DNA from 2 places in the Microscilla marina ATCC 23134 genome. Region 2 is predicted to be linked to the other one. Evidence: riboswitches for the same ligand, from Rfam matches in the RefSeq annotation. Region 2 holds a riboswitch; the other holds the start of a gene.

Region 1 (2,125 bases), on a different contig from region 2:
AAGGTGTTTTAACTCAATAATTTTATACTTATAAAATTCTCACCCACTTTCCGCACGTGTATTTTAAAAATCAATAATTAACAAGTGCTTGAAGATCAGTAACTTATCAGTGTATTTTGCTTTAGGGAAAATACCTTATATCATTTAAAATCTCTTTTTGTTGCTAAGTGTAAAAACCCCTTAGAATATAATTCTTATTTTAATGTTTTTATGAATTTTTATATTGAGAAATACCTGTTTAAGTCTTGAAAATTCTGAAGTATACGTGCGAAAAGTCGGTTCTCAGTTAAACCTAGTACCTTAAACACTAAATACCTAACCCATTAAATTCGAACATACCCGAATCAAGTTCGGGATTTAGAAACTCGGCACAGTAGAACTGTAGCCTCGGTTCTTTGGCGACTTTTGCCCCCTGACTTTACTTTAAAAAACTTGCGTAGCTAAGGTTCCGATATGCATCGAAATTCAGAAAGCGAACTCTGCGCGATTTTTAAAGTTCGTCAGAAAACAAAACTCATCCCAAATAGTAGTGCATTTACTTAATGCTTAACGCCCTGGATTACTTCATTTTAGGACGTACCGTTTTTTTCTTGGCAGCCTTTTCTTCTTCACTCAAAGGCGACTCTTCTTTTTTAATTCTTTTGTAAACAAATAATTGCCACTTTTCCTCTTCCACCATGTTTTTATCCATTTCGGCGCGAGCCAATGTAAAAAACAGGTCAGATAAACGATTGATATAAGCAGGAATGGCTTCGTGTACTTCATCTTCTTTCATAAGGCTTACTAGGTGTCGCTCACCACGACGCATCTGCGTGCGTACCACATGGCACAAAGCAGACACTTCATTGCCTCCTGGCAACAAAAAATAATCAGAGGCAGTCCTTAAATTATTTTCTAACTGATCAATCCATTGCTCACAAAAATCTGCCCCATCGGTAGGCATGGGGTTTGTATTTACTTTTTTAACATCAGAGGGACGCGCCAAATGCGACATCATATCCATCATATCTTTCTGAATTTTTCGCAAGTTGGTTTGCCACTCATGGCTAATATCTAATTTAGCCCTTAACAAACCAATGGTAGAGTTTACTTCATCAAGTGTACCATAACATTCTACTCGAATATCATCTTTGAATACTCGCTTGCCACCGTATAAACCCGTTTTTCCGGCATCTCCTTTCTTAGTATATATTTTCATTGTTTTTTGTTTGAGGGCGGATAAGAGCTAAGCCTAAAGCAACCAGCACAATACAACATCTAGTAAGTGTTTGGGTCTCCTTTTGAATGGAGCGTACTATTCAGATGATGGACTTGTAGAATTGACCTGTTAGTCTTGATCCAGCCCTGGTTCGCGAAAGCTTTATCAAATTGACAAATAAAGTAAAGTATCCTGGCTTGTGGAGTTTTTCCAGTTACAGTTGCGCGTCAGCTCATGATTTTCACACGATTCCTTATTACTTTATTTGCATAGCGTAAGAGTTTGGTTTTAAACCAAGCCCCCATCTTGACTTTTAATAATAGATGATAAACACCTTGCTTCCTGCAGAATAGCCTGAGAACTCATCTTTACTTTTAATAATGAAATGTAAACCATTCAAAAAATCAGGGTGAGTTCTAGCAAAAAGCAAGGTTATTATTTTCGTTTGTATCAAAAACCAAAATGAGTTTACACTCTAAACTATGGCAATAAAGATAACGCAAGAAGGGATGTTTTCAAAGCAAATATTTACAATGAGGCATAGCTTAGTAAACTACCCAAATAATCTCCTTCATAAAAAAACACCTCTCTTTTAAAAAACGCTACAAACTTTCCAGTTCTTGCTGGAAACCACCAGATAAAATAGGAAAGCGAAACCAACTACGAGGGTCTATGCTGTAATCGTCTAAGTGAAAAGAAGGAGCAAACCGTTCTCGTTTCCATTGGTTACGACTCCATAAGCGAAAAAACTTACGAATATGTTCTTTCAAGAGTTCTATATCTGCTACTTCTGATTGCAGTTGTTCAAATATTTGCTTGGGTGAAAGGCGCTCATATAATGTAAGGCGCTCTATAGCCTGCAATACTTCGTAAGGCATCAGGTCTTTCTCATCAGTTTGTTGTTGAGTACTGTCATCGTCTTTGGGG
Region 2 (9,920 bases):
CTGTGACCCAATAGTCGTTGCCCCCTCCGGCATTGATCCGTTTGTTGTTGTTGTAGATACGCTTTTGGTTAAATGCGGCAAACTTGGTAAACCTGGCGTCTTTATTTTGAATTTCTTTCAGGCTTTTGGCGGCGCTTACATTGAGCCAAAAGTCGCCATTGTGGGCTTTGGCAAATACAGTTTCAAAGTCGAAGGGGTGACTACCACTGCCTGGGGTATTGTTCCAAAAATAAGCAGCTTGAGCATCTCTGATAAACTGCGCCATGTAGCTGCCCCCTTTGGCAGTATACCAGGTACCTTTAAAAGGCAAGCCACAAAGTACGCTGGGTTTTTTTTGTGCCTGGGCAGCTAGTTTTTTTACCCGGAGGTATTGGGCTTCTATAGCATCAAACTTTTCTGTAGCCAGTTTTTCTTTGTTATAAAACACGGCCAAAAACTTAAGCCATTCGGCACGTGCCAAGGGGTGTTGTTCCATCCAGCCTGAGTTTACTATCAAGCAGGTACTTTTGCCCATCACGGCTTGTTTTTTTTGATAACCAGCGGTATGTGTGCTACTCATGAGCACTATGTCGGGTTGCAATGATACAAGCAATTCTTGATTAAAATTACGCGAGCTGCCCAACTCTACTACTTTACCTTCTTTGATTCTTTTTTGCATCGAGGGCAAGCTTATCCAGGCATTGTTGGCGTTGCCCGTGATAAACTCCGTAAGCCCCAATACATCGGCAAGCGCCACGTGGGTGGTTGACAAAGTAACCATAGAGCGTACCGGAACATGGACTATTTGATGGGGCTTAAAACCCTTAGGTATTGGTTGCTGGTGGGGTACCAATACATACTGTAGGCTGTCGGTTTGGTCGGTAAATGCCTTGGTCACTGTGACTACCTTGTAGTGATCGTAATAATCTACTTTAAAGTTCTGGGCGTATTTGAGCGTGGTTTTGTCAAATAGTGGCTGAGAGGCATTGGTTTTTGTCGAGTCGCTCCTTTGGTCTTGTGGTTGGCGGTTGTTTGACTGGCAACTACTTAAAAACCAGACCATACACAAGCCATACAAAGCTTGCTTGAATATATACTTCATAAATGAACATGTTTTACCTTTCACCCGAAAGCAAATGAATGAAACCATTATTTTGGCAGGTTTTCTGACTTCCCAAAAGCAAGCTGCCTTCCCACCTAAAATGGCAGTGGCACCGGGGCTTACTTATTTTGTGTTGGGTTACAGCAGCGGGGACTGCTCAGGACTTACACCTGATTCCCTGTTGAGTGTCTGGTAAACTTGGTTTTGTGTACCAGATACAAAGAGCATGTATGCTCACCAAAAATTTGGGCAAATGTAGGCAAAAGCAATAAGCTTCGGGCAATGAATGGATAGTTTTTTGGTGCTAAGTGAGTTAGCTTTCTAAACGTCCTCCCTTTAGTCTTCGTGATTGGTTTTTAGGACGACGCGATTGATCGAGTGCTTGGTTGTCAGCGAGTATAAAACTTGTTGTTACAAGAATTTAGGGCTTTCTTATAAAATTTAAGGCTAAAAATTATTTTCTGTTTAATCGCTTGGTTATCAGTAAATAACAACATCACATCCGGATCGAATCGTTGCATAAACGTATTTCGAGGTTTTGACTTTTTATTCGTTTGTGGGGACACAAACGAAGGCGTCAGGAGGGAAGATGTACTTTTTTCAAACAAGTAACCAAGTGTTTCTCATTTTTTATAAGAAAGCCCTATACAAGGATTAGGGGTAGCAAACGTTAGTAAGCGAACAACTCTCACTAAAAAATAAATGATCATGTATCAAGTCCTGTTCAAAATCAAAGTAATTGTATTCGCTACTTGTTTGGTTACAGCATTGGCGCAAGCCCAACAAGCCCAAACCAAGCCTGAGGAAGTTGCCCCCAATATACAGGTAGAGGTTTTTCCTAACCCAAGCCCTACCCGCGTTTTTTCGGTCATCATCAAAGCAACCCAAAGCCAACCGTTCATTGTACAAGTACAAGATGCTTTGCAAAGAACAGTATACCAAAAAGCAGTGAAATCGGTATACGGGTTTTCGTTGCATACCTTGCGCCTTGATACGCGCCCCAAAGGTTGGTATTACCTGGTAATTACCAGTGCTAAGGGTAAGGTAATAAAGCGACTTAAGAGCCTGTAGTGACAGTATCAATACATTGATTCCATCTTGGGTAAAATTTGCCCAATTAATTCAGCGATTTTTAACAAAGTATGGCAATAAGGTTTGTTGTCAAACACATCACTAAGGAACATGTTCAAAATAAGTGTCGAGATTGAGGGCGTATACTCGAGGCTGGCTGAGGCACTTTTTGCAGTCGTAGCCATAGCTACGGCGAAAACCGATGGCTGCAGCCCTGCTGCGCCGAGCTCTGCCAAAGGCTAAAAGTAACGAAAGTCAGTAAAGAGAACCGCAGAACGAAGTTCAAGCTCTGCGAAGCTAATATGTTCTAAACCGGACAGTTATTGCGATCACGTTCCTAAACATGTATGGGAGTAGAATGGGACATAGGCTGCCAAGTCTGCAAAAAATTTATCTGGATGGGTTCTATGAAACCCTTCAAGTGGCATGGGTTTCAGGTAAGCGATGCCACCATCAGGCGGTTTTTCAGTTTACACGCCATCGCCCAAAAAAAAGGTTGCCACCTGTATTTGATGACAGATAGCGGGGGAGATACTCCCTGGAGCAATGATGTAGATGCCTGGCAAGAAGACATTGTATCGAGAAGTTTTTGGGATTCAATAGCAACCAATGATCACGGCAGTTCATGTGCTTACTGTGGCAAGGCCTTGAAAGAAAAGCCCTTGTCATATCATTACCTGCAACGCAACCAGTGCTTGTGGCTGTGTAACCAAGACTGTGTAGAGGCTTATGTAGCACGGACAACCCAAGAGAGAAATCATTGGGGCGAAGGTTGTATTTATGACTCTACCCTTGACACGGTTTGGTTTGATCCCAATGCTGCCCTGGAGATAGGCTGTACCGAATGTCATAGTTACGTGGTGATTGATGGCAAAAGTGTTGATGCCCACCACCAAGTGTATGATTTTGAGTACCTCGCCTTATTTTTGGGCAAGCATATAGGGCACTGTCATTTGTTGGTTCATTTTGAGGGAGCTGGTCAGCCGATAACAGTACCCTGGCACAACGAAACTACAGCAAGCCAGTGGACAGTATACACCAGGTACTTGTAAGTTAGGTTTGTCGTCTTACCAGTTTAAACCCAATATCGCGCCCCATCCCTTGAAAAATAGCCAGGTTGATCCATGACAAAGCAAATTGCTCCAGCAACACGACTTTGTCTGCCTTGCCAAAGTCATAACAATGGGCAAAACCTGCCTCCTGAGCAAGCCTACCCGTAATGGCTTTGGCTTGTTCACTACTGCCTGCCATCATCATATCCAGTACTACATGGCCATAATCAGGCTGTTGCATATTCTCAAACCCGGTCGTATTAAAACATTTAATTACCTCCGCCTTGGTCAACGCGGCAAAAGCATGAAAAGCCGTGGGGTAACCTTCGGGAGATGCATTGATAGTATTGGTAGCATCGATGATTACCTTGCCTGCTACATTGCCCATTTGTGCCGCCAGTTGAGGTGCTATTTGTGGTGGAGTAGCTACCAGTATTACCTCCGCTTGTTGGGCAGCATCTGCTACCGTATGTACACTGGTGTGAGGGTTTTGCAGCAAGTGTTTACCCTTAAAATCAGTCACCTCTTTTACCCCTAAAAAAATAGTATGGGCTGCTTTAGACCATTGCGTAGCCAAAGCTCCGCCTACATTGCCTGTACCTATAATTGCTATATTCATTGTTCAAAAAAGTTGAATGTTTACACCAAAAGTTAAAAAGCTGTCTTGCGGGCGTTCGTTGACTACCACCAGCTTTTCGTACATATACAAATAATTTACCCGTAGGCTTACAAAACGCCATAGGGGTGTTTCCAGACCCGTTTCTATTTGCCAACGCATATTACCTGCGTGTACCAGAGAAGGTTGAACGTAACTCTCATAATGCCACGAAAGGTGTTTACTAAGCGAAAACTTGCCCAATAGCCAAACTGTAGCGCGCCAGGTAGTAATGGTTGACTTTCCGTTAAAAATGGGTTGGTTAAATTTATCCTGAGCAAAATAACTTTGCTCATATTCACCCGACAGTGCCAGTTTCAGCGTTTGTGCCTTTCGGCGAATGATTTGCCAGGTGAGCCCTGCACCCACAAAATAGCGCAAGTTGATCTGACGGCGAAAATTAGTGGCGACAAAGCCCAGCATAAAAGGGTAAATGCGGCGTTTGGGAGAAAAATAGACAAAGTTCCGACTAAAAATATCTTCGTCTGCTTTTTGTCTGAAAAACTCCTGGTAGAGATAAGCATTTTGAGTTTTGAACATCCATTGCCCGGTGCGTACGCTTACGTTGGCTTTGCCCCTAAACACCAACACTTCTGCATTGCCTTCTTGCCAAAAACCGGTAAGCGTCAGCCTGGTTTTTAAGCCCAAGCTATCGCTTTTGTTGAGCTGAGCCGCCGATATTTGGGGCAATAGTAACCATAAGAAAAAGAGATGCTTCATAAAATAAGTGCTTACGCTCAAAACAAAAAACCATCTACAGGTACCAGCTTTTGGGGCAATTGGGTTTCTTCCAGTGTTTCTCTCAAGTCGCGTTCTATGGTATTGCAAAGTGTGGTCAGTGGCACGTCTTGAATACGGTTCTCGAACGGATCTTCATTGACTGCCCCGGTGCGTTCTATAGCCGAAAATACAAAAGCTACCACGACCGTTACAGGAACCACCGCCCAGGCTATCCCCATTTTGGCAAGTGGACCAATCAGACCGAGAGGAAAAAATAAAATAAATACGTAAAGAAAAACCCTGGTAAAGTAGTGGTATTGCCGGGGCATAGGCGTATTTTTGATGCGTTCACAAGACCCTTGATAGTTGGCCAGGGCCGCCAGTTGTCCTTCCATCTGAAAGCTATCAAAACCACCCAGGGTGCCATCTGCCATGGCGGTGTAGATTTGTTGCCCCATCATTTTTTGCAAATAGTTGGGCTTGTTTTGAGCGCGTACTAACCTGGCAAACTCAGCTTCACTTACCAAAGGCTTTAGCTCCTCCCATAAGGGTTGCTCACGCAAATGAAAGCGCAATGCATGCACCCAGGCAATTTGCTTGTAAACCAACGATTTTTTAAAAGCCTCGCTACGTTTTTTCTGATAGTTAGCCTGATGTTGGTGGCTGTCGGCAAATGTGCAAACCAAACGCGAAAAAATTCGGCTAGAGTTGACAATGCCCCCCCAAAGCTGGCGAGCTTCCCACCAGCGTTGATAAGAAGAACTATTACGAAAGCCCAAAAAAATGGCAAGCGCCGTGCCCAGTACGCCTACTATCATAAAAGGCAATGCTATTTGGGTAAACCCTGCTCCTGTGTGCAGCCCAAAAACAAGCAAGGCAAGCCCGGTACTAAACAGCATAGGCGGCCAGGTATAAGTGAGGACTTTTAGGGGGTGAAAATTTTTTTTGACAATCATAAATCAAGTCATTGTAAATTATTAACAGTAAACAAAAGACGCACGAAAATTTTAAAGCATTGATATACAGAATGTAGGAGTACCATTGTAAATTCAGTATCAAGTACATTGTCAATTGAATCCTTGGCTAAAATGATATGTTGTGGTACTTATTCAATTGACAATGCTTCTAACTGTCAAGTTTGTAAACAATTGAAAATAAACACTTTACAAACTTGATGGCTCCCTATGGAATAGGGCATAGCACCGATATTCATCGGTATCTCAGGACTTGCGACTTGTCGCTTGAAGCTTGCCCCCTATTGGGTCAACTGCTCTACCACCAAGCGTGCCGCAGCAGCCCCTGAGTTTTGCTGTTGCCCTGTGATAAGGTTACCGTCTGCAATGGCATACGCCGAAAAGGGAGCGGCTACTTTAAAAGTAGTATCAGCCAGCTGACGGGCAGCGGTTTCTATGCGGTAAGGCTGAATCTTCATGCCTACCGCCTGATCTGCAAAATCCTCTTCGGCATCGGCAAAGCCAGTCCAGGTTTTATCCTTTACCAACAATTGCCCATCAGACTTTTTGGCGTCGAGCAACAACGTAGTTGCATGGCAAACTGCGGCACTGGGCTTGCCACTTTCGTAAAAAGTAGTGAATAATCGAGAAAGGGTGTCATTGTCTTTAAAAGTATACATAGGTGCTTGTCCGCCTACCAAAAACAGGGCGTCATATTCTTGGGCGTTTACATCGTTGAGCTTGAGCGTGTGGTCGAGTAAGTCGTTGAACCAGCCTTGTTGCATATAGCCCAGCGACACTACATCATGCGCCGAATAACCGCTTTCATCGGTAGGGTTAGAATAACCATCCATCACTATTTTTCCCCCTGCGGTAGAAGCAATGGTAACCTCATAGCCCGCTTCTTGAAACACTTGCAAAGGGTGGGTAAGTTCGGCAGCCCAAAAGCCAATTGGCCAACCCGTTTGTTGAGACACCGCCGGACTGCTGGCTACCATCAGTATTTTACCCTTGTGGGGAGCGCCATGGGGGTGTACATAGTTTTTTACTTCTTTGATTTCTTGTGTAGTATGCATTGTATCTAAATGTTTGTTTGGGTTTATCGTTTGTTTCTTTGCAATATTACCCGATATACCTAAGTTTGTTACGATACTGACTTTTTAGTGCGATACTAACCTTTTTGAAAGTATATTGATAATCAGATAGTTATAAATTATGCCAGATTTTGTTTATGATGGAAAGGTATACTACAATCCAGTGGAATTTGCCATGGATAGGGTAGGTGGTACTTGGAAAATGCCCATATTGTGGAGGCTCAAAGGCAAGTTGTACCGCTACAGCGAGCTCAAAAAATCTATTCCTCACATTTCAGACAAGATGCTCACCAGCCAACTAAGGGAGCTTGAAAAAGACGGGTTTATTCACCGAAAGGTGTATGCAGTGGTGCCACCCAAAACCGAGTACAGCATTACCGAGCTGGGGCGTACTGCTATTCCTATAGTAGAAACTTTGCGCAACTTTGGTATTGACCTGATGGAGAGTAATGGCATTGATATTAGTCATTATATACAAGAGAAAAATAAAAAACCTGATGCCTCATCCTCTAAGTGAACTGGTTTGGGGAATTAGGAGTATAAGTTGCTTATTTTTAGGCGTCCATAATTTTAGCTAAAAAATAATATTAAGAGCTAAATTAGGAGTAAAGCCTAATTGGGTGACATCAAAGCGAACCAATTCACTCACTTTTTTACCACCTTTGCCTTTAGGGTCAATTTCCAGCTCTTCAAAAGTGACACTTCTGATGTTTTTTTGTCCATAAAGGTTAAATACCGAAGCACTGATTTGCCCTTTACCTCTGCGGCCAAACCTAAAGTTAAACGTAGCTGCTATGTCTAAACGGCTATAGTCTGGCAGACGCAGTGTTTTGCCTCTGGCAAGTGCGTGTAAGTCAGTTTGTCTTACATTTTTATCTTCCAACAACAACTCGCCGTCTTGTATGCGACGGGCAAAGCCCTTAGGCAAGCGATACCCCCTGCCAGTGCCATACACAAAAGTAGCCGAAAAGTCGAACCTGCCCAGCGAGAGCATATTCACCGATTTGAACTCATGAGGCGTAGACGCTGAAGGAGTAAAAGGCTGGTTTTTATCAATGGCTCTGAATTGGTAAGTAAGGTCATTGAACGAATAGCTTAGCCATCCGGTATATTTACCTTTTTTCTTTTGCAATAGTATATCTACTCCCTGACTTACGCCATTGCCTGGGTTATACCTTTCATCATTGTCAATGATTTCTCCCCTGCGTACCTGCCGGGCATCAAAGTCATAAAACACCAGACCATTCAATGTTTTATAATATCCCTCTACATCAATGGTAAACAAATTGGTTTGCAGGGTAAAACCTGCAATCAAGTGATTAGACTCCAGAATGGGTATATTTTCGCCATCGGGCAACGTCCAAAAGTCAAAGCCACTTTCGCGTAAATCACTGGTAATAATTTGGCTGATAAATTGGTAGTATTTACCTGCGGCACCCTTGAATTTTAGTTTTTTTGTAGCATCATACTGAAACGATAGCCTTGGGGCAACATAAGGGGTTTGGTTCAGGTTGTAATAAGTAAAACGTAGTCCTGCATTGACTTGCAATCTTTTTGCCGGACGAAAAGCATCTTGCACATACAAGGTGTACTGGGTGCCTGTGGTGCTTCGGCTTTCAAACAGGTATTCATTGTCTACCAATTGCTTGTACTTAATGTTGTTGTAGGTAGACATAAGTCCAAACGACAAAGTATGGCTGTGGTCAATGGTCCAGTCGTTGTCCCAGCGAAAAGTAATGTCATCCAAGTCATTATTTTGTTTACTGCTATCTTCCTCCTTCAGTATCACTCCATCACCTTCGTCTTGCTTTTGTATCGACTCTCCCGCATAAATGCCATAATATCTGGAGTAACCCAGCTTAACATTGCTATAAAACTTTTGGCTCCATAATCTGCCCCATCGGAAGCCAACGCCTGTATTTCCCCATTCTAACTGATCATTTACCAGCATTTCTACGTCTACCTCTCGTTTTTTAGGAGCTTTATCTTCTCCTGATGGTGGGTTTCCTGGTCCACCACCACCACCAGGTTTGGGCTTTTTTTGTGGGGGAGGTAACTTTGCCCTGCCTTCAAACTCACTCGATATATACACATCGTCTTTGCCGTTGTAGACACTTAAGGCTAAAATATCTTTTTTAGTGGGACGAATGGTATACTTTACGTTCAAATCATAAAAGTTAACTTTGGTACTGGGTGCCTGCTCACGGTCTTCTTTGGGGTCAAATAAAAAACGGATGCGGGGCTGACTCGATGCATAGTTTGCCAGTGAGTCGGACACTGGACTGGCAAAAATATCGCGGTACGACCGCCGCCCGGCAATCAACAATGAAGCATTGTGTTTGAGCGGTACCTCTACAAACAGGTTAGAGCTGACCATGTTCATCCCTACACCTACTTTGGTTTTGTATTGATCTCCCGCTTTTCCGGTAATATCTATGACGCTCGAAACCCGTCCTCCAAACTTGGCTGGAAACCCCCCTTTATATACTTGAATATCTTTGATGGCATTGGCGTTAAATGCACTGAAGATGCCTAAGAAATGATCGGTGTGGTATACCGAAAAACCATCAAAATAAATCAGGTTTTGGTCAGGGGTGCTGCCCCGTACACTGAGTCCGGCGGTAGTTTCATTGGTGGCATTAATGCCTGGCAACCATTGTAAAGTTCTAAAAATATCGTTTTCGCCTAAATTAGGCAGCGAAGAGAACTTGGCAGGATTGATAGATATTTGCCCCACATCACCTGAGGGTTGAACCATTTTTGCCTGGTACTCTACCACTACCTCTTTGAGCTGACTTATAATGGGGGTAAGCTTGATTATATATTTGGTTTGTCCTGCTTTAAGTGCGTAATTCTTGGTTTCATAGCCTATATACGACACTTCGATAGTAGCAGGAGTTATGGGCATATTAGCCAAGGCAAAAATACCGTCTACGTTGGTTACTGTACCTCGTCGGGTATCCAACACCCTGATGTTGGCAAAGGGGAGAAGTTCGCCCGTAGTGGCATCTTTTATCTTTCCGGTAATGTTTATTGTTTCAGGAGGCTTCTTGGGGTGGTTATCAGGATCAGTGACTTTTTTAAAGAGTACTACTTTGTTACCTCTTACTATGCTAAAACGAATGGGATGCTGTTGTAAAAGTTGGGTGAGCGTTTCTTGCAGGTTTTTTTTGTTAATGCGTTGATTTACCTTGATGCCTTTCACCAGGCGCGAGTCATAGGCAATCTTTACATGGTACTTTTTACTAATGGTGGCAAGCGCTTGTTTCAACGTTACATTGTCGAAACGCTCGC

The links. A riboswitch is a leader RNA that binds a small molecule or an ion and turns the genes downstream of it on or off. The one in region 2 is predicted to bind cobalamin.
Region 1: it holds a riboswitch for cobalamin, as region 2 does, so the genes downstream of both, M23134_RS06720 (cob(I)yrinic acid a,c-diamide adenosyltransferase) here and M23134_RS01810 (ABC transporter substrate-binding protein) in region 2, are expected to answer to the same signal.

Annotation. Positions count from the first base shown of each region.
Region 1 is NZ_AAWS01000006.1:146,188-148,312, forward strand. Features, by position in the region: gene M23134_RS06720 (cob(I)yrinic acid a,c-diamide adenosyltransferase) at 560-1,198, opposite strand; cobalamin riboswitch at 1,364-1,516, opposite strand; gene nadE (NAD(+) synthase) at 1,801-2,125, opposite strand, start outside.
Region 2 is NZ_AAWS01000002.1:135,876-145,795, forward strand. Features, by position in the region: gene M23134_RS01810 (ABC transporter substrate-binding protein) at 1-1,081, opposite strand, end outside; cobalamin riboswitch at 1,119-1,312, opposite strand; gene M23134_RS01815 (T9SS type A sorting domain-containing protein) at 1,790-2,152, shown strand; gene M23134_RS01820 (hypothetical protein) at 2,500-3,204, shown strand; gene M23134_RS01825 (NADPH-dependent F420 reductase) at 3,206-3,823, opposite strand; gene M23134_RS01830 (DUF481 domain-containing protein) at 3,827-4,579, opposite strand; gene M23134_RS01835 (bestrophin family protein) at 4,597-5,535, opposite strand; gene M23134_RS01840 (type 1 glutamine amidotransferase domain-containing protein) at 5,835-6,608, opposite strand; gene M23134_RS01845 (winged helix-turn-helix transcriptional regulator) at 6,748-7,143, shown strand; gene M23134_RS01850 (TonB-dependent receptor domain-containing protein) at 7,201-9,920, opposite strand, start outside.